4 regions of the Halomonas sp. 3D7M genome follow, and region 4 is predicted to be linked to each of the others. Evidence: predicted binding sites of a transcription regulator. Region 4 holds the regulator's gene; each other region holds the start of a gene.
The links. The regulator LexA, encoded in region 4, represses DNA repair genes until DNA is damaged. The targets are predictions, from matches to a motif close to TACTGTNTANNTANACAGTA.

Region 1 (8,257 bases), on a different contig from region 4:
TGACTCAAGAAGACCACCACGACCATATGGTGTGTTTAGAAAGTGGTGAAATCATTGAGTTTGTCGATGAAATCATCGAGCGACGTCAGCAAGAGATCGCCGAAGAGCACGGCTATGAACTTGTGGACCATGCCCTGGTGCTTTACGTACGCCCCCGTGGGTCGGACGTAACCCGACAGGACAGCGGCCCCACAAATAAAAAATAGTCGCGCTAAATAAAACGCCCCTAGGGTGCGAGTGATGACTCATTCGCGCCCTAGGGGCGTTTTTTATAGTGTGTGGCGTTTGCTAGCGCGTTGTCGATTGAAAAAAGCGCTTAGTGCGGTGGCCGTTGGCTCGCGTGCAGCATTTCGCGGGCGTGGGCGAGTGTTTGGTCAGATAGCGTTACACCGCCCAACATGCGGGCGAGTTCGCTGATACGCCCCTGTTCGTCCAGCAGGGCCATATGGGTCAGCGTGCTATCTCGTTTGGCGCGTTTTTCAATATGCAGGTGCTGATGCGCCTGAGCGGCGACCTGAGGCAGGTGGGTGACAGTCATTACTTGACCGTTTTCGCCGAGCTTGCGCAGCAGTTGACCGACAATTTCGGCCGTCGCTCCCGAGATACCCACGTCCACTTCATCGAAGACCAAGCTGGGAATGGTGGAGTGGGAAGCGGCCACCACTTGAATGGCAAGGCTGATGCGCGATAATTCACCGCCCGAAGCCACTTTGGTTAGCGGCCTAGCGGGCTGGCCTGGGTTCGCGCTAATCAGGAATTGGACGTGGTCCAGGCCTTCCGGCGTAGGCGTTTCACGCGGGGTAACGTCCACGTCAAAGCGTGCTTTACCCATCGCCAAGAACCCTAGTTGTTGTTGCACTTCTTTGCCCAAGTGAACGGCGGTTTTTTGTCGCGCCTCGCTTAGTTGTTTGGCATCGCTGCGATAGCGCTCGCGGTATTCAGACACTTGGTTGCTTAACGACTCCAGGTCGTCGTCGCTGGCTTCTAGCAGTTCGACTTCCTGGCTGAGTCGGGCATGCAGTGCGCAAATCTCTTCCGGGGCAACGTGGTGTTTACGGGCAATACGGTGGACATCGCCAAGCCGTTCTTCTACCCAGGCTAGGCGCTCTGGGTCTAGTTCAGTTGTACTGGCAAGACGATTTAGCTCGCTGGAAGCTTCCTCTACTTGAATGCGCGCATCGCTAAGCATAGCCAAGGTATTGGCCAGTGTGCCTTTGTCACTGCCGGGTAACGCGCTTAAATGGGCATAGGCTTGATTTAACAGCGACAGAGCGCCACCTTCATCGCTCGCGCAGCAGTCGGCGGCAAACTGGGTTTCACGCAGCGTCTCTTCCGCATGGGCGAGGGTATGCTGCTCCTCTTCTAGCGTTTGCAGCTCACCCTCTGCCAGTCCCAGTTGATCTAATTCTTCTACTTGGTAGCGCAACAGCTGCCGCTTTGCCTCAACTTCACTGCCTTCTTCGCTGAGTTTTTTTAATCGCCGCCGGGCGCTGCGCCACTCGCGGAAGGTTTCAGCTAGTTGCTGGCTACGCTCACGTAGCCCGGCATAATCATCTAGCAGGGCGAGGTGGGTTTCTTCACGCATAAGCGCCTGATGAGCATGCTGTCCATGGATTTGAATCAGCTGCTCGCCCAGCGATTTTAGGTCGGCGATGGTGGCGGGGTGGCCATTGATCCACGCTTTGGAGCGACCGCTGGCGGTAACCACACGGCGCAGCAAGCACTCTTCAGCAGGCAGCTCGCGAGCAGTCAACCACTCTGTGGCAGCGGGTAGGTGTTGAATATCAAAACGCGCGGAAAGGTCGGTGCGCTCACGTCCATGGCGCACGCTGCCAGCGTCGGCACGCTCGCCCAAACATAGGCCAAGGGCGCCGAGTAAAATCGATTTGCCTGCCCCAGTTTCCCCGGTAATCGCCGTCATACCACGGGTTAGGTCGAGTTCAAGGCGGTCAACAATAGCGTAATCTTGGATTGCTAGCTGCGTGAGCATAAGGCCTCCTGAGGCGGTGCGGCACAGAAGCTGGATACTTATCCAATAATTGTTGTTTTATACAGTAGTCTATAACTCACTTCAATGCCCCTCTTGAGATGGCTTTTATGGCCCCCATATAGCGTCCATACGTGGTTAATACTCGTTACTTAACCGAGGTGGCCGTTAATGCCACCGCTGCATACTTTTCAGGAGCTAGGCATGGCAAAAGAACCGCAAACCCCATTAGATGATGAGCTGGCCCGCCAAGAGCAAGAGGCGGAAGTCACCGAGCAAGCGGCTGAAGAGCGCCTGGTCGAGGGTGAGCTGGAAGGGTTAATCGAGGACGACGCTGCGTTAGAGGACGGCGTGGGAAACCCGGAAGCCGATATGCTAGCCGCTCAGGTGGAAGAGCTTGAGCAGAGCTTGGCGGAAGCTAAAGACCAAGCGCTACGTGCCGCTGCTGAAGCTCAAAACGTGCGTCGCCGAGCTGAGCAAGAGGCTGAAAAAGCACGCAAGTTTGCTTTAGAAAAATTTGTTAAAGAGCTGTTGCCCGTTGTTGATAGCCTGGAAAAAGCCCTAGAGAGCATGGAAGACGGAGCCTCTGACGTACATCGTGAGGGCGTTTCCATGACCCTCAAAATGCAGTTAGGCGTATTGAATAAATTTGGCGTGGAAAGCGTTGAACCCCAGGGTGAACCCTTCGACCCCCAAGTTCACGAAGCGATGGCGATGGTGCCGAATCCCGAGCTTGAACCCAATACCGTCATGGATGTGATGCAGAAGGGTTATTTGCTTAACGGCCGCCTAGTTCGCCCCGCGATGGTGGTGGTTAGCCAAAAAGCCAATTAAGCATTGGCTGACGCAAAGCAAAAAAAGCCCCTTGAAATGCTGCAAGCGGCCCCCAAATAAAGGGCAACCCGCGGGAAAACCCGCAAACGCTTTAAATTTCAAAAAGCAGATTTTTGACATCAGCTTTCAAACATCAGTTTTGTAACAACCGAATTCGAGGTTTTTGCTATGGGACGCATTATTGGTATCGACCTGGGCACCACCAACTCTTGTGTGGCAGTGCTCGATGGTGACAGCGCTAAAGTCATTGAAAATGCCGAAGGCGGCCGCACTACGCCTTCCATTATTGCTTACACCGACGATGGTGAGACGCTGGTAGGCCAGGCGGCAAAACGTCAGGCCGTCACCAACCCTGAGAACACCCTTTACGCGATCAAGCGCCTGATTGGCCGTCGCTTCAAAGATGATGTCGTACAAAAAGACATCAAAATGGTGCCTTACAAAATCGCCGAAGCCGACAACGGTGATGCCTGGGTTGAAGTAAAAGGCAAAAAAATGGCGCCGCCGCAGGTAAGTGCGGAAGTGCTGAAGAAAATGAAGAAAACCGCCGAAGACTACCTCGGCGAAGCGGTAACTGAAGCGGTCATCACCGTACCGGCGTACTTTAACGACAGCCAGCGCCAGGCCACGAAAGATGCGGGCCGCATCGCCGGTCTTGATGTTAAACGCATCATTAACGAGCCGACCGCTGCTGCATTGGCCTACGGGATGGACAAATCCCGTGGTGATAAAACCATCGCGGTATATGACCTGGGTGGCGGTACTTTCGATATCTCTATTATCGAAGTGGCCGACGTTGACGGCGAAACTCAGTTTGAAGTGTTAGCCACCAACGGCGACACCTTCCTGGGCGGCGAAGACTTCGACTTGGCGCTGATCAACTACTTAGTTGACCAGTTCAAAGCGGACAGCGGTATGGATCTGTCTGGCGACAACCTCGCGATGCAGCGCCTGAAAGAAGCGGCTGAGAAGGCTAAAATTGAGCTTTCCAGTGCCCAGCAGACAGACGTTAACTTGCCGTACATCACCGCTGACAACACTGGCCCGAAACACCTTAACGTGAAGGTGACGCGTGCCAAGCTGGAGTCGTTGGTTGAAGATCTGGTACAGCGTTCGCTCGACCCGTGCAAAATGGCGCTGAAAGATGCTGGTTTGTCTGCATCTGAAATCGACGAAGTGATTCTGGTCGGTGGCCAGACGCGTATGCCGATGGTGCAGAAGAAAGCCGCTGATTTCTTCGGTAAAGAAGCGCGTAAAGACGTCAACCCAGATGAAGCGGTTGCTGTTGGTGCGGCGATTCAGGGCGGTGTTCTTGGCGGCGACGTAAAAGACGTACTGCTGCTCGACGTTACCCCGCTGACCCTGGGTATTGAAACCCTGGGTGGCGTAATGACGCCGCTGATCGACAAAAACACCACCATCCCCACGAAGAAGACGCAAACCTTCTCCACGGCGGATGACAACCAAACGGCAGTGACGATTCACGTCGTTCAGGGTGAGCGTAAGCAGGTCTCGCAGAATAAGTCGCTGGGTCGTTTTGATCTTGCCGACATTCCGCCAGCACCGCGTGGTGTGCCGCAGATTGAAGTGGCCTTCGACCTGGATGCCAACGGCATTCTAAACGTATCGGCCAAAGATAAGGCGACCAATAAAGAGCAGTCTATCGTCATTAAAGCGTCCAGCGGTCTCACGGATGAAGAGATCGAGCAAATGGTACGCGATGCGGAAGCTCACGCGGACGAAGACAAAAAGTTCGAAGCGCTGGTGCAGCTGCGTAACCAAGCAGATGGCATGATTCACGCCACTCGCAAAACCGTGCAGGAAGCCGGCGATAAAGCGACCGATGACGAGAAACAAGCCATCGAGACCGCGATCAGCGAGCTGGAAGAAGCAGTGAAGACTGACGATCAGGACAACATCCAGCAGAAGCTGGACGCGCTGGCCGAAGTGTCTGGTCAATTGGCGCAGAAAATGTACGCCGAGCAGGCGGAAGCTGCTCAGCAGGCGGACGGCGAAAGTGCTGAAAATGCCAGCACCAAGCCAGAGGATGACGTGGTTGACGCTGAGTACGAAGAAGTCAATGACGACAAAAAGAAACAGTAAATCACCTCTATCTGCTAAGGAATGCGGTAGCGCGGGAGACAACTCCCGCGTTGCTGTTTCCGAAGCAGACGCCTAATTAAGTGCGTAGCTAACCAGGAGGCGTAGGACCCATGTCCAAACGCGATTATTACGAAGTCCTGGGTGTCGAAAAAGGGGCTGATCAGAAAGAGATCAAAAAGGCCTACCGCCGCTTGGCGCAAAAATTCCACCCTGATCGAAACCCGGACGATAACACTGCAGCGGAAAAATTCCGTGAGGTGTCAGAAGCGTACGAAGTCTTAAGCGATGGCGAAAAGCGCGCGGCGTATGACCAGTTTGGTCACGCCGGTGTTGACGGCCAGGGCGGCGGCTTTGGCGGTGGTGGGTTCGGTGGTGGTGGCGCTGGCGACTTCAGCGACATCTTCGGTGATGTGTTTGGCGATATCTTTGGTGGCGGTGGTGGCCGTCGTCGTGGACCTAATGCCCCCGCGCGTGGCAGTGATCTGCGCTACAACTTAGAGCTGGATCTGGAAAACGCCGTTTCCGGCACAACCGTTGATATCCGCGTGCCACGCCATATCGAATGTGACCGCTGCGATGGTGAAGGTGCTGAGCCTGGCTCTAGCAAAGAAACCTGTCCCACGTGCCACGGCCACGGCCAAGTGCGTATGCAGCAAGGCTTCTTCGCGGTTCAGCAAACCTGCCCGACCTGTCACGGTAGTGGCCAGCACATTAAAGTGCCGTGCCACAAATGTAACGGTGAAGGCCGCGTACGGGAAACGCGCACACTGTCGGTGAAGATTCCGCCGGGAGTGGATACAGGTGATCGCATTCGCCTGAATGGTGAGGGTGAAAGTGGTGTTAACGGTGGCCCGCCCGGTGACCTGTATGTTCAGGTATCGATCAAGCCACACCACATCTTCCAGCGCGATGGCAAACACCTGCAGTGTGACGTGCCAATTAACTTTGTTGACGCTGCATTGGGTGGGGAGCTGGAAGTGCCCACGCTAGATGGCCGTGTGAAGCTGAAGATTCCACCGGAAACTCAAACCGGTAAGCTCTTCAGACTGCGCGGTAAAGGCGTGAAGCCGGTACGCGGCGGCGCACCTGGCGACCTGCTTTGCAAAGTGGTGCTGGAGACGCCGGTCAATCTCAATGACGAGCAGAAAGACCTGCTTCGTCAGTTGCAAGAGAGCTTTGACGGCAGCAATAGCCACAGCCATTCGCCGAAGAAAACTGGTTTCTTCGACAGTGTGAAGAAGTTTTTTGAAGAGATGAAGCCGTAACGGCGATTCACTTCACAGCACATCAGCGCCCCGGCACTTTCAAGTGTTGGGGCGTTTTTTTGTTAACTAGTTATTGCTAATTCATTGTGTTGCATAGTGTAAAATAGTGGGTCTGATGGGCTTATCGCTTAATCGCTAACCGATACCCTTTTAAAGCGTGGATTATTTGCACATAACTTATTAGCACATAAGGACGAGGGCAAATGCTAGCGGATGAAGAGTCTCGCCCTGGGTTGGGCATTGGGCTGCGAGTGCTTTCTGGCGTGCTGTTCACCGGCATGTTGGTGTGTATTAAAGCGGTGAGTGACGAGGTTCCGGTAGGGCAGTCGGTTTTTTTCCGCTCGCTATTTGCGCTGTTGCCGATTGTTGTGTTTTTGATGCTACGTCGCGAGTTTCCGCAGGGATTGGCGACGCGCCGTCCACTGGGGCACGCGTTGCGCTCGGGCCTTGGGGCAGCGGCAATGTTCGCATCGTTCGCGGCGGTGGCCTTGTTACCTGTCGCGGAAACTACGTTGTTAGCCCAGCTGACGCCCGTGTTTATGGCATTGGGTGGTGTCTTGCTGCTGGGGGAGCGCTTCTCGCTTTATCGGGCGGGCGCTATTGCGTTGGCGTTAGCTGGGGTGGCGGTGCTGGTACTGCCAGGGCTTGAGGCCAGTCGCGAGCAAGGGCAGCTGGCTGGCTATGCACTAGGCGCGCTGAGCGCGCTGTTAACCGCTGGAGCGCTGCTAACCGTACGGCGCATTTCACGTACCGAAACAGCCGGTTCCATTGCCTTCTACTTTATTCTGGTCTCTGCGCTAGCGGGGTTGGCAACACTGCCCTTGGGCTGGGCACCGCTTAAGGGTGACGTGGTGTGGTTGTTAGTGCTGTCTGGCTTGTTTGGCGGTTCGGCTCATATTGCGATGACGCTGGCGCTACGTTACGCCGAAGCGTCACGCCTAGCGCCTTTTGAATATATTGCGTTGGTGTGGCCTGTGTTAGCAGATTGGATGCTGTTTGGCCTGCCGGTTTCTAGCGGCTTTTTGCTGGCATTGCCGTTGCTACTTAGCGGGGTCGGGCTGGCCACACTAGAAGGCCGCCGGATTAAACGGCTTCTTCGACAATAAGCTGAGGGCGGCCCTTTGAGCATGGCTCAATACGCGCCGTCACTTTGTAAACTTGGCGCAGTAACTCAGGTGAGATTACCTCCTCGGTTGAACCGCAGGCGATTAAACGGCCGTTCTCTAACACCATGGCTGCATCAGTGAAGCGCAACGCATGCCCGAGGTCGTGAAGGGCAACCAGAATAAGCATGTTGCGCTCATCGGCAAGGCGCCGCAGTACGCTTAGCAGGTTGATTTGGCGGTTAAGGTCAAGCGCTGAGGTAGGCTCATCCAGCATTAAAATTTCAGGCTCTTGAACCAGCGCCTGGGCGGCACTCACCAATTGGCGCTGTCCGCCGCTCAGATCACCGATATCGCGTTCGCCAAGTGCGCTGATATTGAGCTCTTCAAGCGCTCGGTCGACCTGGGTAAGGTCTTCAGGCTGCACTTTTAGGCTGCGCCCTTGCATACGTGCCAGTAGCACTGATTCGTACACCGTTAGCACTGCTTTTGCCCCCGTATCTTGAGGCATATACGCCACTGGGCGTTCGGCACTGGTGCCACTGACAATCACCTCACCGTCCCCTTTTAGCAGGCCTAAAATACGGCGAAACAGGGTTGATTTACCTGCTGCGTTAGGGCCAAGCAGGGCGACAACCTGGCCGCCCTGAAAGCGCGGCGTTGTAATGTCCTGAATAATAGGACGGCGCCCGTAGCGAGCAGAAACGTGGTTAAGTTGTAGGGTTACCATGATGCCTTCTTATGGTTGAGTACCAAAAATAGGAAGAAGGGAATGCCCACGAGTGATGTGATAATGCCAATGGGAATAATGGTGCCTGGGATAATGATTTTGGAAATCACTGAGCCAACCGAAAGAATAAGCGCGCCGCATAAAGCAGAGCCGGGCAGGAAGAAGCGCTGATCCTCACCCAGCAGAATGCGCGCAATATGTGGCCCTACTAGGCCGATAAAACCAATAGTGCCGA
Region 2 (4,360 bases), on a different contig from region 4:
ATGTGAGTACCAGGAACCTCGCTGATAGCTAACCCACGACGCTGAAGCCGCTTGACCCGTGTGGGGGTGAGTAAATGCGACTCCTGCCCTGCTACCAGATGGATTGGCACACCGACGCGACGTGGCAATCCCGACAGGTGATCCGGCAGATGGCGAAATATCTCTACCTCAATACCTGGATCGAAGGTTAGCTCAGCGCTACCGTCATCCAGCAAGCGCGTGCCTGCTTCAATGTAGTCGTTCAATGCCTCTGGGGTAAAGCGGCGAAATAACCCACGGCGGCGCAGCGAGTCAGCCATTGCTTCTCGGCTAGGCCACACACTGCGCCGCCCCTGGGTTTTACCAGCGGGGGTGATGCGGTCCATAAAACCAAATCGCTTCGCCGCTTTCATCACCCAGGCATCCGGCCCCAGCATCAACGGCGGGTCAAGCATAATGACGCCGCAGAAGCGTTCTGGCTGTTTATCTGCCGCCATGGCCATCAGCGTACCGCCTAACGAGTGACCAACACCCAATAACGGCGCGTCTGTAACCGGCAAGTAGCTCAACAGTTCATCGACTAAATTGCCCCAGTTATGGTTCACCGGGTAATCCGGGTGATGACCCAATCGATCTAGCGGATGGAGGTCAAACGACTCTGCCAGTGGTTCCAGCAGCGTGCGATAGCTTAAGCCAGGAAAGCCATTCGCATGGGCAAACACTAAACGAGGGCGTTGGGTGGCATGGGCAGACATGGTTAGCTCGCAAGGTAGGAAGACAGGAAAGTAGCGTGGCAGAGCACCCACGCTAACTAGCTAGCAAGTAGACAAACTATCATACGTCTGTTTTAACGCGCCTTTGTATGAGCGTCAATCGACATAAGTATTAACAGGCTAATTAAAACAGCGAGAGTTGCTGGACGGTGGCTTCTTCTGCCAAGCGGTAGCCCACGCCTAGTAGCCGAACTGGCTTCTCCCCTCGTGCCCAACCAATAGTCAGCAGGGATTCGAATTGCTCCTGGTTGGGTGCGGGGTCGGCGTGCTCCACTGTCGTTTGGGTAAAGTCATTGAATTTTATCTTTACCATTAACCCGCGCACGGCGGGCGCGGGGTCTAGTCTGGCATAGCGCTGCTCTAAGTCGTTGAGAAGACCGGGTATCTGTTGGCGACAGGCTTCCAGGGTGGGTAAGTCCTGGGAGTAAGTTTGCTCGGTGCTGATCGATTTCCGCTCACGATGAGTTTTCACTGGTCGCTCGTCGCGCCCAAAGCTAAGCTCGAACAGCCGATGCCCGAAGCGGCCAAACTGTTCGACCAGCTCAGTGAGCGGACGAGCCCGCAAATCTGCGCAGGTTTGAATACCCAACCCCGCCAATTTTTCAGCCGTGCGCGGCCCTACCCCGTGGATTTTCTTGACCGGCAGTTGCTGCACAAAGCCATCGATATCGTTCGGCGTGATCACAAACAGACCATCGGGCTTGCGCCAGTCGCTGGCAATTTTGGCAAGAAACTTATTGGGCGCGACGCCTGCCGAGACGGTAATGCCTACTTCCCGCTTTACTCGTTGGCGAATCGCTTCGGCCATGCGGGTGGCGCTGCCGTTGCACAGGGAAACATCAGTAACGTCTAAAAAGGCTTCATCTAGCGAGAGCGGTTCAATCAGTTCGGTCACATCGCGATAAATCGCAAACACTTGACGCGCCACCGCTTTGTATTTGGCCATATCACCGCGGATCACGGTCAAATGTGGGCAGCGTTTGAGTGCCTGCGCCATGGGCATGGCCGAGTGGATGCCAAATTCGCGGGCGGGGTAGTTACAGGTAGCGACAACCCCGCGCTGCTCAACGCTGCCACCTATCGCAATAGGCACATCGTTAAGCGCTGGGTTGTCGCGCATTTCAACCGCTGCGTAGAAGCAGTCACAGTCGCAATGAATAATTTTGCGCACAGGTTGCCCTTGCCTCCGCCCCTACCTGTAAATAATCACAGTTTACCACAAGAGCGATGTGAGCAATGACATCACTGATGTGCTAGGCGGAACAGCTCTTCGCGGGGGCGCTGTGACCCCGTCCGTGGGCGCTACTTTCGCCATCTGACCGCCAAGGATGGCGGGAATGCCGGAAAAGTCGGGAACTGTTTTCCGGCCATGGCGAAAGACCCCCGCTATGAGCTATTACCGCCGTGATGGCTTACTTTTCAGCTTGGGTAAATCAAGTACCGCAAAACGTTCTTAGTACCTGCTCGTTTTCCGTTGCGGGGGCTGCAAGGCGGCGTGCTTCTGCGGATTCATCAAAGGGCTGGGTGACCACCGCAAGTAAGCTGTGAAACGGCGTAAAATCGCCTTCATAAGCCGCATCAATAACTTCCTGAATGCGGTGATTGCGGGGAATAACAACCGGATTAGCACGCCGCATAGCAGCTAAGCGCTTGCTGTCTTGGCTGGCAACCTGTGCGGCTTGCCACTTATCTAGCCATGCCGCCAACTCATTCGGCTGAGTCGTCAGCGCCAGCAGTGCTTCCTTGTGCGTTTCACTTGCAGTGCTGGCGTAATGCGTCAGCGCATCAAAGGTGGCGGTCATATCCATCCGCCCCTGGTGCATCTGGCTTTCCAGCGCTTCCATTAGCGTTACCGCTTGGTCGCTGTCTGCTGCAAGGCCGAGCTTATCTGCATGCAGGCGGCGCTGCTCGGTATCAAACAGTGGCCCAAAGCGGCGGATGATATCGGTGGCCTGCTCGACGACGGTATCGCCCTCTTCGCGCATCAGCGGCAGCAGCGTTTCGGCAAAGCGGGCTAGGTTCCATTGAGCAATGGCGGGCTGGTTATCAAAGGCATAGCGCTTGCCTTGATCAATCGAGCTGTAGACTTTTTGCGGGTCAAACTGCTCCATAAAGGCACAGGGGCCGTAATCAATGGTTTCTCCGGCAATGCTGCAGTTGTCAGTATTCATCACGCCATGAATAAACCCAAGGCTCATCCACCGCGCCACCAGCGCTGCTTGGCGAGCAACCACCGCCTCTAACAAGGCTAAATAAGGATCATCTGCACTAGCGGCATCGGGATAGTGGCGCTCAATCACATGGTCGGCCAGCGCTTTCAGGGCAGCTTCATCTCTGCGTACCGCAGCAAATTGAAAGGTGCCCACACGAATATGACTGCTTGCCACGCGGGTAAAGACTGCGCCGGGCTCAGGCAGTTGGCGCACGACTCGCTCGCCGGTAGAAACGGCGGCTAACGCACGGGTAGTGGGTACGCCCATTGCAGCCATAAATTCACTGACCAGATACTCCCGCAGCACCGGCCCCAGCGGCGAACGACCATCACCACCACGGGAAAATGGCGTGCGCCCGCTGCCCTTGAGCTGCACGTCGCGCCGTATGCCATTCTGGTCGACGACCTCCCCCAGTAACAATGCGCGGCCATCGCCCAGCTGCGGTACAAAGTTACCAAACTGATGCCCAGCGTAACCCAGCGCCCGTGGCTCTGCGCCCGGCGGTAGTTGGTTGCCACTAAACCACTGGGCAAGGGTGGCATCATCAGGCTTACTCTTCAGCCCTGTCTTAAACCCCAGCGTTTCTGCCAGGCGCTGATTAAATGCAATCAGCGTGGGCTGGCTCACTGGCGTGGGCTGGCAGGCCATCCACAGTGGCTCGGGAAGCGTTGCAAACTGGTGTTCAAATGACAGCACGGGCGACTCCGCTGTTGGTGACAATCGTTGCCTAATACCCTAGCACTTTAGTCAAGTAAACGCTGCTGCAAACAACCGACAGCATGCTCTAACACTGGCGTTAACGGCGCACGCCACTGGTGGGTTAATAGCGCATCGGCGCGAGTGACGCCCAACGACAGCGAGGCCACCGGCAAACCCATGGCGTGGGCATCACGGCAGAAGCGGTAGCCGGAATACACCATCAACGAGGTGCCCACAGCCAGTACGGCATCGGCATTTTGCAGCCCTGCTTGGGCAGCCAAGCGCCGCGCTGGCGGCACCACATCGCCGTAATAAACAACCTGGGGCTTTAAGATGCCTTGGCAGCGCGGGCAATCCAGCACCTTAAACGTCGAAAAATCAGTTTCTAAATCCGCATCGCCGTCGGGCGCATGGTGGGCATCTAGCGCTGCAAAACGCGGGTTCATCCTGGCCATTTCGCTGTGCATGGCGTGACGCATAAGTTGATAACCGCATGTCATGCACGCCACCACGTCTGCTCGTCCATGCAGATCAATGACCTTGCTGGAACCCGCCCGCTGATGCAGACGGTCTACGTTCTGTGTCACCAGCAGCTCCACGTGGCCCATGCTTTCAAGCGCCGCCAACGCCTTATGCGCACCGCTCACTTGGGCTTCACGCATGGCTTTGAAGCCGATCAACGCCTGCGCCCAATAG
Region 3 (8,257 bases), on a different contig from region 4:
CAATACACCGCCGCGAGCTAATCCGACGGTCAGCGCTGCGCCAATCGCACCAATCAAGCTGAGGCTTGCGGTTCCCAATGCCAGCGATAGCGCTAACACCATGTAACTCCCGGCAGGAAGTGCCAACATGATACCTAAAATCGGCGCCATAAGTGCCAAAGGCAGTCCTGTCAGCAGCCAGTGAACAGCAACTTTTGCCAGGCTAAGCGCCGCCAGCGGCTGAGGAGCTAACAGTAGCTGCTCCAAACTACCGTCGTCGTAGTCGCTCCGGAACAGACTATCCAGAGAAAGCAATGCCGCTAGCAATGCCGCCACCCACAGCAACCCAGGCGCTATTTCTGCCAGTAACTGGGGATCAGGTGAAATGCCGATCGGAAAGAGCGTAATCACCAAGGCAAAGAACACCAATGGGTTAAGCACCTCACCACGACGACGTAGCAACAGCGTTAGATCTCGCTTAAAGGTGGCACTAATGGCAACCATGAGCCCACCGGAAGGCGCATGCATCGACATTTCTGGGATGCCTGTCGTGGCGTGTGAGCTTGGCAACGCTGTCTCCTTCTACCCCAGTTGAACGCGCCTAAGCACGGATGATGCGGTTAACTCATGATGTGTCGTCACTAACACACAGCCTCCCGCGTTGGCATGCGCAACAAGCTGCGCCTCTAATGCTGCCACTCCGTGGCGATCAATGGCTGTAAAAGGTTCATCCAGGACCCACAATGCCCGCTTAGTAAGCGTCAGTCTCGCAAGGGCAATTCGCCGCTGCTGCCCAGCAGAAAGCTGCCCGGCGGGTACATCCTCAAAGCCACTCAGTCCAACCTGTGCCAGCGCTTCTTCACGCTGGTAATCGTCGCCTTTTTCGCCGCTAAGCGCTTGGTACCACGCTAAGTTTTCCAGCGGAGAAAGCCCCGCTTTTATGCCAGGGGCATGCCCTAAATAGAGTAGATTGGCGAGAAAATGTTCACGCACCTCGCGCATTGAGTCGCCATTCCAATAAATGTCGCCATGGTAGTCGCTCAACTGGCCTGAAAGAATTTTCAACAGTGTCGTTTTGCCGCTCCCGTTAGGGCCTTCGATACGCACTATTTCGCCACGTTGAATATCAAGATCTAGCCCCTCAAACAGCCAACGATCATCGCGTTCACAGGCTAGCTGTCGGGCTTGTAGGCAGAGGCTCAAGGATATCTCCAGGCACGTAGATTTTGCGTCGAACTCTACACGGAAAGCCCCTTTCTCGCCAGTCGCTCTCTGCGGTCAGGGGTCGCATCACACTTCAACCAATCTTCGCTTAAGAACAATAGGCAATGCAGAGCACTAGCACTGTATGCAAAAACAGGTCTATACTACAAACACTGTATGAAAAAACATTACCGATTATAAACACAGCAATCTGCTCAATTACACGCCTAGGGAGCGGGCGCTGCATTGGAGAAAACTGCATGACGATGACAATGCCAACACCCTTGAACATAACTCAACATGCGCTATCTCAAACGACGTCGAATACAGGTCGCCCTATTTATTCGGCACCTCGTGTAACGCGGCGCAACACTTATGCGCTTCGCGTGCGCGGCAACAGAATGCGTGAATGCAATCTATTCGATGGCGATGTCATCATTATTCGCCGCTATCAACAAGGTAGCCATCAAGAAACCGCTATCGCGACGATAAACCAGCGAGAAGTTGCCCTAAAGCAACTTTCCATTAGTCGACTTGGCGTTCACTTATGGCCCGAAGATGCAGCCATGCCTGCCGTCTTCCTGCATAATTGTGATATTCAAGTGCTGGGAATGGTAATGGGCGTCGAGCATGGCGCTAACAACACTCGGCACCACTAATTCGCCACCCGCTTTAGGGAGCATCGATTGCGTTACCGAGTTCCAGACCTAGCATCCGCCACATGGCATACCGCTGAAATTGAGGTTGAAAAAAGTCGCTTCCTCACGTGGATATGCCATGCACCCAACACTGCTGACTATCATGCAATGTTGCAGGCAGCAAAAACCGCTCACCCCAACGCAAGTCATCACTGCACGGCCTTTATTGCTGGCCCTCCTGGTGAACAAACGCACATAGGGTTCTCTGATGATGGCGAACCCGGCGGCACAGCCGGCAGGCCCATGTATCAAGCTTTGCTCGGCAGCCAGATGGGTGAAATAGGCTGTGTGGTGATTCGTTACTTTGGTGGCACCAAGTTGGGCACGGGTGGACTCGCCCGAGCTTACGCACAGTCGGTTAACGCCGGGATTGAAACATTACCTACCCGCGAAGTCGTCGAACGGGATAACTACCAGCTGCGTGTCAACTTTGCCCATGAAGCCGTCGCGCGCGCTTGGTGTGACGAGCAGAAAATTCCCGTCCAACAGGCAGAGTACGATGGCAACGGCGTATGCCTCACGATTGGCTGGCCAAGAGATGAGGCCTTAAATTTCACTACGCTTGAAAATCGTCTAAAGACAGCCCTCGATATTCAAAAAGTGCCGCCACAATAAGATTATTATATCGCTGACAAAAAAACGCGACTTACGCGAGCAATTGCTCGGTAAGCCGCGTTTTAGTCGCTAACCATTACGTAACGATAACTGCGCAATGGTACTGCTAGCGGGTTTTAGCCTAAATATTTAATCATCACACCCGCTGCAACAGCAGAACCGATAACACCGGCCACATTAGGGCCCATGGCATGCATCAGCAGGAAGTTATGCGGGTTCGACTCCAAGCCAACCTTATTAGCCACTCGCGCGGCCATCGGCACTGCCGAAACACCTGCGGCACCAATCAGCGGATTAATCGGCATTTTGCTGACCAGGTTCATCAGCTTCGCCATCAACACGCCTGCGGCCGTGCCAATACCAAACGCCACAATACCCAGGCCCAAGATACCCAGCGTTTCGAATGCCAGAAAGCTATCTGCCATCAGCTTGGAACCAACCGATAGCCCTAAGATAATCGTCACGATATTGATCAGAGCGTTTTGCGCTGTATCCGATAAGCGCTCAACCACACCGCACTCACGCATCAAGTTACCAAAGCAGAACATCCCTAACAGCGGCGCTGCATCAGGTAGGAAAAGCGCGACGGCAATCAATAGCATCAGCGGGAAAACGATCTTTTCCAGCTTGGATACCGGACGCAGCTGCGTCATCTTAATTTGACGCTCTTTCTGCGTGGTCAGCAGGCGCATAATCGGCGGTTGAATCAGCGGCACCAGCGCCATGTAGGCGTACGCCGCTACTGCGATAGCACCCAGCAACTCAGGAGCCAATACGCTTGATACATAAATAGACGTTGGACCATCAGCACCGCCGATAATACCAATGGCGGCCGCTTGATTAAGGGAAAAGTCCATCACCCCCAGCGAGGTCAGCATCACAGCACCAAACAGTGTGGCAAAAATGCCAAACTGAGCAGCCGCGCCTAAAAAGAGCGTCCGCGGGTTAGCCAGTAACGGGCCGAAGTCGGTCATGGCCCCCACGCCCATAAAGATAATCAGTGGCGCAATACCAGAGGCAATCGCTACTTTATAGAAGTTATAGAGCATCCCATCGCTATAACCTACGCCAACCGCAATATCCTTTGCCGCACGTAATTGATCGGGAGCCGCTGCGTCGTGGGCAATCGCTTTAAGCGACTCTCGCCAAGCTTCTACACCACTTAATGGATCAAGGGTAGCCCCCAGTACGGAAGCTATCTGCTGCAGCACAGCAGGTTTTGCCACCTCAATCGCTTGATCGAGCGCTGAGATTGCCAAGCCCGCCTCAGGGATATTGGCAAGAATGCCGCCAAACCCAATTGGCACCAGCAGCAACGGCTCAAACTTCTTGTGAATGGCAAGATAGAGCAGCCCAAGCCCTACCAAAATCATGGCCGCCTGACCAAGCTCAAGGTTATAAAGCCCCGAGCCCTCCCATAAGGTAATTAGTTTTTCCATTGCCAAATGCCCTTAAAGCTCGATCAGCGAATCGCCGACGGTGACGCTGTCACCCTCGCTGACGTTAACTTTCGATACGGTACCGGCACTACTGGCGCGCACTTCGGTTTCCATTTTCATGGCTTCCAAAATAATCACCACATCGCCATCCGCTACTTGGTCACCCGGGCGTACATTGACCTTGAAGATATTGCCAGCAAGCGGTGCATCAATGCTTTCTCCACTAGATGCAAGCGTTTCCTCTTGGGGTGCGTTAGTACTCACTGCCGCCTGTTCCTGCACCGCGCCTATCTCGCCACCTTCAGACACTTCCACTACAAACGCTTTGCCATTGAGCTTAACGGTGTACGTTTCCGGGCCACTCGAAACCGCTGGCGCTTTGTTTGCGGCTTTTGCCGGTACGTTAGCGCTTTTCGCCTCAGCCACTTGAGGGGCAGGTTCGAAGGCATCCGGGTTGTCACGATTTTTAAGGAATTTCAGACCAATTTGCGGGAACAGCGCGTAGGTCAGCACGTCATCTATTCCCTGCTCGCCGCCGGCAATACGAATGCTGTCTGCGCTCGCTTTTTCTTTAAGCTCGGCAGCTAGTCGATCCATTTCTGGCGACAAGTTATCTGCCGGGCGGCAGGTGATCGGCTCGCCGCCTTCAAGCACGCGTTTTTGCAGCTCAGCATTAAACGGCGCGGGCGCGGAGCCGTACTCACCTTTTAACAGTGCCTGAACTTCTTTGGAGATGGACTTGTAACGTTCGCCCATCATGACGTTCATCACAGCTTGAGTACCCACAATCTGGGAGGTCGGCGTCACCAGAGGAATAAAGCCAAGGTCTTCGCGTACGCGGGGGATTTCACTCAACACGTCGTCTAGCTTATCGCCAGCGCCCTGCTCTTTAAGCTGGCCTTCCATGTTGGTGAGCATGCCGCCAGGCACTTGGGCAATCAAAATGCGTGAGTCAATACCGCGCAACGAGCCTTCGAACACCGCGTACTTTTTGCGCACTTCACGGAAATAGCTGGCGATATCTTCCAACAATTCCAGGTCAAGGCCGGTATCACGATCGGTATCTTTGAGCATGGCCACGACAGACTCAGTCGGACTATGACCATACGTCATGGACATGGAAGAGATCGCAGTATCGACATTATCGACGCCTGCCTCGACGGCTTTCAAAATTGTCGAGGTCGACAACCCGGTAGTCGCATGACAATGCAAGTGAACGGGAATAGACAGCTCTTTTTTCAACCGCGTGACAAGATCATAGGCAATATAAGGCGTCAGAAGCCCCGCCATATCCTTGATAGCCAGTGAGTCAGCGCCCATTGCGGCAATGGTTTTAGCGAGCTCTACCCAGCTATCCAGGGTATGTACCGGGCTAACCGTATAAGAGATGGTGCCTTGCGCATGTCCACCTACTTGGCGAACCGCCTTGATAGCACGCTCAAGATTACGCGGGTCATTCATCGCGTCAAACACGCGGAACACATCAACCCCGTTAGTCTTGGCGCGCTCGACAAATTTATCAACCACGTCATCGGCGTAGTGGCGATAGCCTAATAAGTTTTGGCCACGCAACAACATCGCTTGAGGTGTATTCGGCATCGCCTCTTTCAGTGCCCGAATACGCTCCCAAGGGTCTTCACCCAAATAGCGAATGCATGAATCAAACGTTGCTCCACCCCAAGTCTCTAATGACCAATAGCCAACATTGTCGAGTTTTTCGGCAATCGGTAGCATGTCATCAAGACGCAAACGGGTGGCAAACAGCGATTGATGGGCATCGCGAAGAACAACATCAGTGATCCCCAGAGGACGTTTTGTTTCATTCATGGTCGTGGCTCACAATTTTCACGTTATGGATTTGTAGTAAATTTAACAAAATAAATAGTAATTGAGCGGTAGGATAGCTACAAAACTAGGGCCTTACTTACGGCGCGAAGAACGATAACGGTGCACTGCAGCACTAATCACTGCCCTGACTTCATCATCCTGGCCTTTCGGTGCAGATGGTTTTGCATTATTTCGACCGCTTGGCGCTGCTATAGGAGCAGGCTGAAAACGGCTAATCAACTTCGACATTAGCGTAACGCTAATTACCAAAACCGTAAGAAAAACAAATACAAAACCCATACCCAACCCCATAAGGGCAAGCCCTTCCTGGAGCAACTCTGACTCTTGCATACCGCATTCCCCCTCTTTCAAATGCTTTTCGGCACACCAATAGCCTCTAAAGGCGCTTGGCGCAGTGAGGCTAATACACTAACCTGCCACATCCAGGATAGATTGCAATCGCGCCATAGTGGAAGTCATGGTTGTTAATTTACTACATAAAGGCAGGATAGGCCTAGCGCCTATGGAAGGTGTCATCGACGCCTTAACGCGTGATTTACTGACTCAGCAGGCAGGTTTTGACTGGGCAGTGACTGAGTTTGTCAGGGTGGTCGACACACGACTCCCCCCTCGCGTGTTCTATAAACATTGCCCCGAACTGTCAGCAGGCAGCGTCGCCACCCCTAGCGGCGTTCCCGTGCATTTGCAGCTTTTGGGATCAGACCCCGTGGCGCTAGCCAGCAATGCGCAACAGGCGCTCTCGCTGGGCGCTATCAGCGTTGACCTTAACTTTGGCTGTCCCGCCAAACTGGTTAATCGTCATGATGGTGGCGCATCGCTACTTCGCCAGCCAGATCGCGTCTATCGCGCCGTAAAAGCGGTCGCCGAAGCATTAGACGGCGAAATTCCAGTGACGGCTAAAATCCGCCTTGGCTTTTCTGATCGTCGCTTAGCAGTCGCTTGCGCCCAGGCCACAGAAGCTGGCGGCGCTGCACAGCTTGTTGTCCATGGCCGCACACGAGATGAAGGCTATCGCCCACCTGCACATTGGGAGTGGATTGGCAAAGTTCGCCACCAGGTATCAATCCCTGTCGTTGCAAACGGCGATATTTGGACACTAGAGGACTACTGGAAGGCTCGCACGCTATCAGGTTGCGAGGATGTCATGCTTGGCCGTAGCGCTCTCTCAGACCCATGGCTTGCAGCTCGCATACGCCATTGGCAGCGCACAGGAGAGCGCCTCCCTGACACCACCTGGACAATGCGTGCCAACGTGCTAAAGCGATACGCCGACTTACAGCGGCGACAACTACCAGATCGAGTAGTAGTGTCACTCGTCAAGCAGTGGCTAGCACAAATGCGCCAAGGCAATAGCGAAGCGAATCATCACTTTCAGCGCCTGAAACGCCTTACGGATCTCGATACACTGCTTAACAACCTGATTCCCAGCACATCACTTTGCTGCGAGCCCGCATAAGTCGCTTCGGCATTAAATTAGAATAAAAAAAGCGCCCTTCTGCTGTGCACAGAAGGGCGCTTTAAACGATCGCAAGACCAAAGTACGAGCCACCATGGCCAGGCTAGAAAAGAAAAAACCCGCTTTCAATAGAAAGCGGGTTTTTCGAATTTGGCGCGCCCGGGAGGATTCGAACCTCCGACCCCCTGATTCGTAGTCAGGTACTCTATCCAGCTGAGCTACGGGCGCTTATCCAAATTGATGTTGCTTTATGCAGTTGGCGGAGAGAGAGGGATTCGAACCCTCGATAGGGCTATAAACCCTATACTCCCTTAGCAGGGGAGCGCCTTCAGCCACTCGGCCACCTCTCCTCAACGGCACGGCGCGAATATTACCGATTTTGACGACTGCTGTCCAGCCCTACGCCAATTTTTTTCGCACCGCTCCGTAGTTACCGCTTAAACGCCTTGTAGTAGACGCAACACAGACAACCATTTACTCAGATTCGCTTTCGCTGTTGCGTTCACGCTGAATGCGTTGGTAAATCTCTTCACGGTGAACCGCAACGTCTTTTGGTGCGTTAACACCAATACGTACTTGATTACCTTTCACACCTAACACTGTAACGGTGATCTCATCACCTATCATCAGTGTTTCGCCGACACGGCGGGTTAGGATGAGCATGGCTGATCTCCTTCTCAGACGTTTTTATACAACGGGATGTGTCCGCTCAAAGCGGCACCACACTATTATGCGGTATGGGTGCCGCCACCACCAATGGCTCAAGCTCCTATGACACCCTAACCTCCCGTTGAAAGAAAGCTCACCACCACACGGCAGCAAGTATCCTTCAGCGTAGAAGGTTTAGTGCGCAATTGTTATTCAGATTCGATATCAGACCTATCTAAACCGAATGCTTTGTGCAAGGCATTAACCGCAAGCTCCATATGCTTTTCATCAATAACGACGGAAATTTTAATTTCAGACGTGGAAACCATACGGATATTGACGTTCTCGTCGGCCAAAACACGGAACATTTT
Region 4 (8,257 bases):
CGATCACTCGCTGAGGATGGAAAGCAGCGGCCAGGGTTGAGATGCCTTCGACCAGCTTATCAACATAGAAACTAACAGGATCATCGTAACCGGCAGTACGCAAATCGATGACCTGCTGAAGATCAGCAGGCAGCGTGTCGTAATCCAACAGCGCTTTGGGGTGAACACCGATCATACGGTTAATGATGAACTCCAGCCTAGCAAGACCAACCCCAGCGTGGGGTAAGCCAGCAAAGCCAAATGCACGGTCCGGGTTACCCACATTCATCATAATCTTGAAGGGAATCTCAGGCATCGCATCGACACTTGAGACCTTGCAGTCAAATGCCAGAAGCCCTTCATATACGTGGCCAGTGTCACCTTCGGCACAGGACACCGTGACATCAATACCCTCTTTAAGCTGAGTGGTTGCATCTCCGCAACCGACCACCGCTGGTATACCCAGTTCCCGGGCAATGATGGCCGCGTGACAGGTTCGTCCACCGCGATTAGTAACAATCGCTGATGCACGCTTCATGATCGGCTCCCAATCCGGGTCGGTCATGTCTGTCACCAGGATGTCACCCTCTTGGACCTTGTCCATTTCTTCTGGGCTAAGCACTGTTTTTACCGTGCCACGCCCAATCCGCTGACCAATCGCCCGGCCTGTAATCAGCGTGCGTCCTTTTTCACGCAGGTGGAAGCGTTCTAACTTTCCTCCTTCCTGTTGTGAAACAACGGTTTCAGGACGCGCTTGAACGATGTAAAGCTGACCATCATCACCATCCAGTGCCCACTCGATATCCATCGGACGCTGGTAATGTTTTTCAATGGTCATGGCTTGCCGTGCAAGATCCATGATCTGCTCATCGTTAATACAGAACCGACCACGATCGTTCAGAGGCACATCAACAGTTTCAACCGATTTACCAGCGCTGGCATCTTGCCCATAGATCATTTTGATCAGTTTAGAGCCTAGCGTCCGGCGTAGCACTGCGGGACGGCCAGCCTCAAGCGTGGGCTTGTGCACATAAAATTCATCAGGATTGACAGCCCCCTGGACGACGGTTTCGCCAAGCCCCCAGGAAGCAGTAACAAACACTGCGTCGCGGTAACCAGACTCGGTATCCAGCGTAAACATAACCCCGGAAGCACCTGTCTCAGAACGCACCATCTTCTGCACACCCGCAGACAGCGCCACATTCTCATGGGCGTAGCCGCGGTGTACGCGGTAAGAGATCGCGCGGTCATTAAATAGCGATGCAAACACTTCGTGCACCGCCTGTTTAATATTGTCAAAACCTTCAATATTAAGGAACGTTTCCTGCTGACCAGCAAAAGACGCATCAGGCAGATCTTCTGCCGTGGCGGAGCTGCGTACGGCAACTTTCAAACTGGGATGCTTAGCCTGAAGCTGCTCATAGGCACCGCGTAAAGCATGTTCAAATGCAGGGGGAAGTGGCGTATCAATAATCCACTGGCGGATAGTCTTACCAGCCTCTGCCAACGCCTTAACGTCATCGACATCCAGGCGAGCAAGGGTGGCGTTGATGCGGTCATTTAACCCTTCGTGAGAGAGAAACTCACGATAGGCATGGGCCGTCGTGGCAAATCCACCCGGCACTGTCACGCCCACACCTGATAAGTTCGAGATCATTTCGCCAAGCGAAGCGTTTTTACCACCCACACGTTCGACGTCTGCCATACCTAACTGATCGAACCATAGAATGTACTCTTCCACGCAACCCCCTCGCTTTTAGACTGCTTTGCGACCTGACAGGCCGACTCTAATTGACCATGTCACACTAGCATCGCCCCGCCGCATTCGCCATTGGTCTAATAGCGAACGGAGTGGAGGATTTTTACAACAAAGTGCAATAAAGGGCTTTTTATGTAGTCTTAATGAGGTAATTTTTATTAAATAAGCGTTAAAACGAACTGCAAAAAGTGAATGGCTTGGCAACGATTGTGCTAACCCACGCCCCACCCCACAATAGCAATTTTATTTATTGACGGATTTAGTGATGAAGCGAACAGCCTTTTTTATTTCTGATGGTACTGGCATTACGGCAGAAAGCCTTGGGCGTAGCCTGTTAGCTCAATTTAGTGATGTTGAAATTAACATGCTGACAAAGCCCTACATTGATACGCTGGAAAAGGCTCGAGCTTTAGCGGAGATAATCGACTCTACCGCCGTCCGTGACGGCCATCGGCCGATTATCATTGATACCATTGTGGATCAGGATATCCGTAACGTCATTCGACAGGCCTCAGGCTTCAAGGTGGATATCTTCTCTACCTTTTTAGAACCCCTAGAGCAAGAGTTAGAAACGCACTCCTCTTACAGCGTCGGCAGAACGCACTCGATTGGTAGCGATGATGTCTACATGGATCGCATCCATTCCGTCCATTTTGCGCTAGATAATGATGATGGCGCACGAACGCACCAATACGATAAAGCCGACATTATTCTGGTTGGCGTTTCACGTTGCGGCAAAACACCCACCTCACTTTATCTAGCGCTTCAATTTGGTATTCGAGCAGCTAACTACCCATTAACCGAAGATGACTTGGATGAAGATGGCAGTTTAAAACTACCCAAGGCACTCGCCCCCCATAGACACAAGCTGTTTGGTCTGACAATTGATGCTCGCAGGCTAGCAGCAATACGCAACGAGCGCCGTCCCAACAGTCGCTACAGTTCAATGGATCAGTGCTTGCAAGAAGTTGAACAGGCTGAGTCGTTATATCGCTCGATGCACATCCCGTTTATCGATACGACACGCTTTTCAGTAGAAGAGATATCAACCCGAATGATTGCAGAGACAGGCCTAGCTAGGCGCTTCTCGCCCCGCTAGGCCAGAGCATTACATGCCCTTGGGAGCAAATATTCCAGGGGCATTACGCCAGTAGCCTTTGTAATCCATGCCAAAGCCGAACACGTAACGATCTGCAACCTCTAGGCTACAGTAATCGGCTTTTAAGCCAGGTACCGCTTTACGATCATGCTGCTTATCCACCAGTACGGCCGTTGTAACGCTCGCCGCTTGGGCTTCCTCGCAGTAGGCAAGAATAGCGGCTAACGTAGAGCCCTCATCAAGAATGTCATCGACGATGACGACGTGGCGCCCTGCCATGGGAATTTCTGGAGAAACACGCCAAAAAAGTTCGCCACCACGCAACTCATTGCGATAGCGGGTGGCATGCAGATAATCGACTTCTAGAGGGAAACCTAATCGGGTTAGCAGGTGCCCTGTTGTGATCAAGCCGCCATTCATAACGCAGTAAAAAACCGGTAACTTATCCCCTAGATCTTTACTAATTTCCTCAGCCATTCGATCCAGTGCACGCTCAACTTGTTGTTGAGAAATCAAGCAGTCAGCGTTATCCATCAACTCACGCATTGAGTCAAGCGACTCAAGCGCCTCTTTATCCAGTTTGGACATCGGGTTACTCCAAGAAGGGGTTAACTAGTCAGTGACTTAAAAACGAAAATAACTTAAGAAAAGATGGGGTTAATTCGCCAACGCTTCTAATTTGGCATGGGTACGACGCCAGCGGCCAAGTGCCGTTAGCGCATCCACGTCTGGACGGGCTCGTCCATAGCGTAGCTTGATTGGTCGTTTACTGTGTAATCCTTGGCATGCTTCAACAACGTCTAACGCTGCAGAGCGGTCATTACAGACCAATAGCATATCGCATCCTGCGGCAAGGGCAGCCCTGGCGCGCTCCTTCGGGTCACCCGCTTCATGAGCACCCGCCATGCTTAAATCATCTGAAAAGATACAACCTTTAAACCCCAGGGACTCTCTTAACATTCCCAACCAACTAGGTGAGAAGCCAGCAGGACGTGAGTCAAACGCACTATAAATAACATGGGCAGGCATAACACCATCAAGCTGAGTAGCAAGCTGGCTAAACGGAACAAGATCGCGCTGTTTAATAAGCGCCAGCGGACGGTCATCCACAGGTAACGCCACATGGGAGTCAGCGGCAACGCCACCATGGCCAGGAAAATGCTTACCTACCGCCGCCATACCCGCTTCATGCAAACCGTTGATAAAACACTGACCCAGCGCAGCGACGTGTGCAGGGTCGGTGCTGAAGCTGCGATCACCGATAACACTAGAGATGCCACTTTCGACATCTAAAACAGGCGCAAAGCTGATATCCAGACCGCAAGCAGCCATTTCCATGCCCAGCAACCAACCCGCGTCTTTTGCTAGTGCAAGACCGGATGCCGAATCCTCAGCGAATTGATCACCAATGCGTGCCATGGCTGGCATGCGAGTAACGCCTTCTTTAATTCGCTGAACGCGACCGCCTTCTTGATCAATACCAAGTAACAGCTCGCCGCGAACACGACGAATATCACTGCAAAGCTTTCTAACCTGGTAAGCATTCTCGACATTTCTAGCGAATAAAATGACACCGCCCACAGCAGGGTCCATCAAAAGATGTTTTTCAGCTTTGGTTAATCGCGGCCCTTCGAGGTCAAGCATGACCGGGCCTAAAGATTGAGTCATTGTGATGGATCCAACAAAAGGGCCGTCAATTTTAGTTGATCAATCTCTCGTGTCAAAAAATCAATAATAAGTTGCCTACGCTTAGCCATTATGAAGCCAAACAGGTGTGCCCGGCGGCACATGCTCAAAAAGATACACCAGATCATCATTGCGCAGCCGAATACACCCATGTGAAGCGGCCACGCCCATCGGTTGATCAGGTGGCGTGCCATGAAGATAGATAAAACGACGCTGAGTGTCGACATCCCCGCCTCGGTTCACTCCTCTCTCTAAACCACAGAGCCACATAATGCGCGTTAAGATCCAATCACGATGAGGGAATTCCGCCGCAAGCGCCGACGTAAACACCTCCCCAGTCCACCGCCGCCCCCGAAAAACAGCATTATCAGCTAAACCGCCACCTATCGATGCGCGGATATAATGCCATCCCAGGGGGGTTTGACCACTGCCTTCCTGCTGCCCTACGCCTTTCTCACCGGTGGACACAGCGCACGTGTACTGCAGCGTGCGCCCTTGCCACCAGCATAGCTGCTGGTGTTTGATATTGATTTCTATCCAACCACCATTCTGCGGGGGTAGTTCAGCTAGCGTGGGCGTTCGCATAATGTCCTTCATCAGCAGCAGGCGGTAGCGGAGCATTCATGGCAGCAACCACGACAGGGCGTAAACGTCTTACCAAATCCCTGACGGTCACTTGCTCATTATAGTCTTTCGCGGCAATGTCTCGCAGCGCATCTAAACCCGACAGCGTAAAAATCACGGTACCCAGCATGAAATGCAGTCGCCAAAAACGCTCAGCATCAGGTAAATCTGGCGTTGCCTGGCGCACCAGCTCAGTAAAGCGGGTAAACACGTCTCCGTACTGCTGTTGGATATAACGGCGTAAATGCCCTTGTGCCTGACTATACGCCAACCCTAGCAGACGCATAAACACCTTCAGGCTATTGCGCTCAGCTGGCACTGCCAACACCGTGCTTGCCATTGTTTCCAACAGCACTTCAAGCGGAATCACATCACCGTTGTACTGCGCTTCCAGCTCATCAAGCGCCGTGTGAAAACGTTGCGAGAAGGGGTCTAAATAGCGCGCAAACACCGCTTGGATAAGCGCCTTTTTGGAACCAAAGTGGTAATTGACAGCCGCCAAATTAACCCGCGCTTTACTGGTGATATTGCGTAGCGATGTTTCGGCAAAACCACGCTCGGCAAACAGCACCTCAGCGGTATCGAGGATACGTGTTACCGTATCAGATTGCGCCATAGCGCCCTCCAGAAAACGAGTGTTTAAAACATCGTTAAATACTATGCCATAACGCTATTTGGCTCAATCACTTATCTTTAGCTTTTTCCCCGATGCTAAAATGCAGCCTAGGCAGCCATTCAAACACCAGCTATCAGACGCTATCGGGTTTGCCACTGCCATAGCCTCTCAGACTCGTCGCTCCTATCTCCATTCCTGGCACCATTCGCATAATGACTGCCATGCCATAGCGAAACGCTCTAGCATGTACTGGACAGAGCAACATACTGTATACTTAACCACATACTGTTTAAGCCGACATGTAGCCACTGTCTTGTTCAATTTTTTGGAGTTTGTTATGTCGCGTCCTCTTACTGCTCGTCAACAGCATGTTTTTGATTTTATTGTTAAAACGATGTCTGAATTCGGCTATCCGCCGACCCGCGCAGAAATTGCCAAAGCGCTAGGCTTTCGTTCTCCTAACGCTGCTGAAGAGCATTTACGAGCGCTTGAGCGCAAAGGTGCCATCCGCATTATCCGTAACACCTCGCGGGGGATTCGACTGCCTAATCAGGAACCACAGGATATCGGTGATGTCTCGGCAACAGCGCCTGCCGCCAACGTAGAACCACTACCGAATGGCTTACCAGTCATTGGCGAAGTGGCCGCAGGAAGCCCGATTCTAGCAGCGGAACACATTGATCGTTATTGCCCACTCCCCGCTGAATACTTTACCCCCAAAGCGGATTACCTTCTTCGGGTGCGAGGCTTGTCAATGAAGGATGTTGGCATACTGGAAGGCGACCTTCTTGCCGTGCATCGCACCGACCGGGTTCGTGATGGCCAGATTGTGGTGGCAAGGCTAGAAGATGAAGTCACTGTAAAACGCTTTAAACGACAGGGCCATACGGTGACACTGATTGCTGAAAACAGCGACTTTGCGCCCATAGAAATTGACCTACGTACGCAGCAGTTGGATATTGAAGGGGTGGGAGTTGGTGTCATACGTGGCGGTAACGGCCAAGCACTGGGATAAGCGAGTAAGTGTAAATGCCGGTGAGGCACTCGATAGAGATACTCACCGGCTATCGCAATGTTACTGAGAGTCTATATAGCGACGATCATTAAACGTAGCTACCCAACTCGGGTGATACACCAATAAAATACTGAGTAACATCCCTGTGATAAAAGCCTCGGAGGGCATTAACAGGGGTAAGAAGCGCGCATACTCTTGGGCTAAGTACACAGCTTCAGAGTCAGTACCCGCCACCATGATTAGCAAGACCGCCGACAACCCTCCTGCCAGTGTTGCCAGCGCTGCGCCAAAAAAGCCGCATACGAATAAAAAGATCATCAAGTTATCCGGCAGGCGCCGGTCTACCCATCGCCATACCAGACCAGTAATGACCGCAGGTACAATGCCGGTTACCAATACATTAGCGCCTAGTAACACCCATTCGTTGCGACCTATAGCTGACATTGCAACATTAATCAGCACATTGCTGATTAATGCGAGAGGCATTTTGAATAGCAACGTCATTAAGACAGTGAAGACTAAGTGCAGGGTTAACCAATCGACTGCCTGAGCACGCAGTTGCCACATCAACACCACAGCGAGCGTCGCGGCTAACCACCGATGCTGAAGAGCCACATCGCCTATCAGCACTCGCCAAGGGCGCAGCCATATCATCCACGCAAGCACGCTCAACGATACCAACCACGTCAGCAACAATGCCCAGGGAGCTAAAACACTTTGCGCGAAAGACATGGATGCCCCTATCTACCCGTTCAGTTAACGACAAGCCAGCTGTAAACTTGAATTGACTAAAAACACTGCGTATCTAAACAGCATGCTTAGCTGAACACCACGGTCTTATTGCCATGGATTAATACTCGGTCTTCTAAATGCCATCGTAAACCACGCGCCAATACCGCTTTTTCGACATCGCGCCCAAAGCGCACGAGATCCGTTGGCGTGTGGCAATGACTTACCCGATGAATATCTTGTTCAATAATCGGCCCAGCATCCAGCTCTTCGGTGACATAGTGACAGGTAGCACCGATTAGCTTAACGCCACGCTGGTAAGCTTGATGGTAGGGCTTAGCACCGGCAAAAGAGGGTAAGAAACTGTGGTGGATGTTAATCACCCGTCCCGCGTAACGCGAGCAGAGCGAAGGTGGCAAAATCTGCATGTAACGTGCCAGCACAATGCAGTCAGCCCTTGCGCTATCAATCTGAGCTTGCACCTGCTCGAAAGCAACCTGCTTGTTATCAGGATCTACGGGCACATGATGGTAAGGAATGCCATACCACTCAGTGAGTGATCGCATATCCTCATGGTTTGAAATAACCCCGACAATATCGCAATCAAGCTCCCCAGCCTGCCAACGATAAAGCAGATCAACCAGGCAGTGAGACTCCCGCGACACCATCAACACCACACGCCTACGCTTTTGAGTATCGACGAGCGACCACTGCATATTGAAGGCTTTAGCCACCGGCTCAAACGCACTA

Region 1: a site for LexA is predicted at 2,038-2,057, ahead of recN (DNA repair protein RecN). Genes of this name have one in related genera too.
Region 2: a site for LexA is predicted at 1,947-1,966, ahead of dinB (DNA polymerase IV). Genes of this name have one in related genera too.
Region 3: a site for LexA is predicted at 1,322-1,341, ahead of INT22_RS17345 (LexA family protein). Genes of this name have one in related genera too.

The regions. Positions count from the first base shown of each region.
Region 1 covers NZ_JABUZF010000252.1:16,281-24,537, forward strand. The annotation lists gene fur (ferric iron uptake transcriptional regulator) at 1-206, shown strand, start outside; gene recN (DNA repair protein RecN) at 317-1,990, opposite strand; gene grpE (nucleotide exchange factor GrpE) at 2,192-2,821, shown strand; gene dnaK (molecular chaperone DnaK) at 2,990-4,924, shown strand; gene dnaJ (molecular chaperone DnaJ) at 5,035-6,189, shown strand; gene INT22_RS15395 (DMT family transporter) at 6,393-7,295, shown strand; gene INT22_RS15400 (ABC transporter ATP-binding protein) at 7,273-8,022, opposite strand; gene INT22_RS15405 (FecCD family ABC transporter permease) at 8,016-8,257, opposite strand, start outside.
Region 2 covers NZ_JABUZF010000264.1:7,950-12,309, reverse strand. The annotation lists gene INT22_RS17140 (alpha/beta fold hydrolase) at 1-734, opposite strand, end outside; gene dinB (DNA polymerase IV) at 877-1,923, opposite strand; gene INT22_RS17130 (protein adenylyltransferase SelO) at 2,186-3,661, opposite strand; gene INT22_RS17125 (NAD-dependent protein deacetylase) at 3,709-4,360, opposite strand, start outside.
Region 3 covers NZ_JABUZF010000264.1:55,067-63,323, reverse strand. The annotation lists gene ccmB (heme exporter protein CcmB) at 1-513, opposite strand, end outside; gene ccmA (cytochrome c biogenesis heme-transporting ATPase CcmA) at 562-1,182, opposite strand; gene INT22_RS17345 (LexA family protein) at 1,443-1,841, shown strand; gene INT22_RS17340 (IMPACT family protein) at 1,869-2,495, shown strand; gene INT22_RS17335 (sodium ion-translocating decarboxylase subunit beta) at 2,612-3,934, opposite strand; gene oadA (sodium-extruding oxaloacetate decarboxylase subunit alpha) at 3,947-5,761, opposite strand; gene INT22_RS17325 (OadG family protein) at 5,855-6,112, opposite strand; gene INT22_RS17320 (tRNA dihydrouridine synthase) at 6,240-7,238, shown strand; tRNA gene INT22_RS17315 (tRNA-Arg) at 7,390-7,466, opposite strand; tRNA gene INT22_RS17310 (tRNA-Ser) at 7,496-7,588, opposite strand; gene csrA (carbon storage regulator CsrA) at 7,713-7,901, opposite strand; gene INT22_RS17300 (aspartate kinase) at 8,096-8,257, opposite strand, start outside.
Region 4 covers NZ_JABUZF010000090.1:738-8,994, forward strand. The annotation lists gene ppsA (phosphoenolpyruvate synthase) at 1-1,720, opposite strand, end outside; gene ppsR (posphoenolpyruvate synthetase regulatory kinase/phosphorylase PpsR) at 2,004-2,837, shown strand; gene INT22_RS03405 (hypoxanthine-guanine phosphoribosyltransferase) at 2,847-3,425, opposite strand; gene nagZ (beta-N-acetylhexosaminidase) at 3,495-4,505, opposite strand; gene INT22_RS03415 (L,D-transpeptidase) at 4,587-5,108, opposite strand; gene INT22_RS03420 (TetR/AcrR family transcriptional regulator) at 5,086-5,763, opposite strand; gene lexA (transcriptional repressor LexA) at 6,101-6,778, shown strand; gene INT22_RS03430 (energy-coupling factor ABC transporter permease) at 6,839-7,510, opposite strand; gene purU (formyltetrahydrofolate deformylase) at 7,597-8,257, opposite strand, start outside.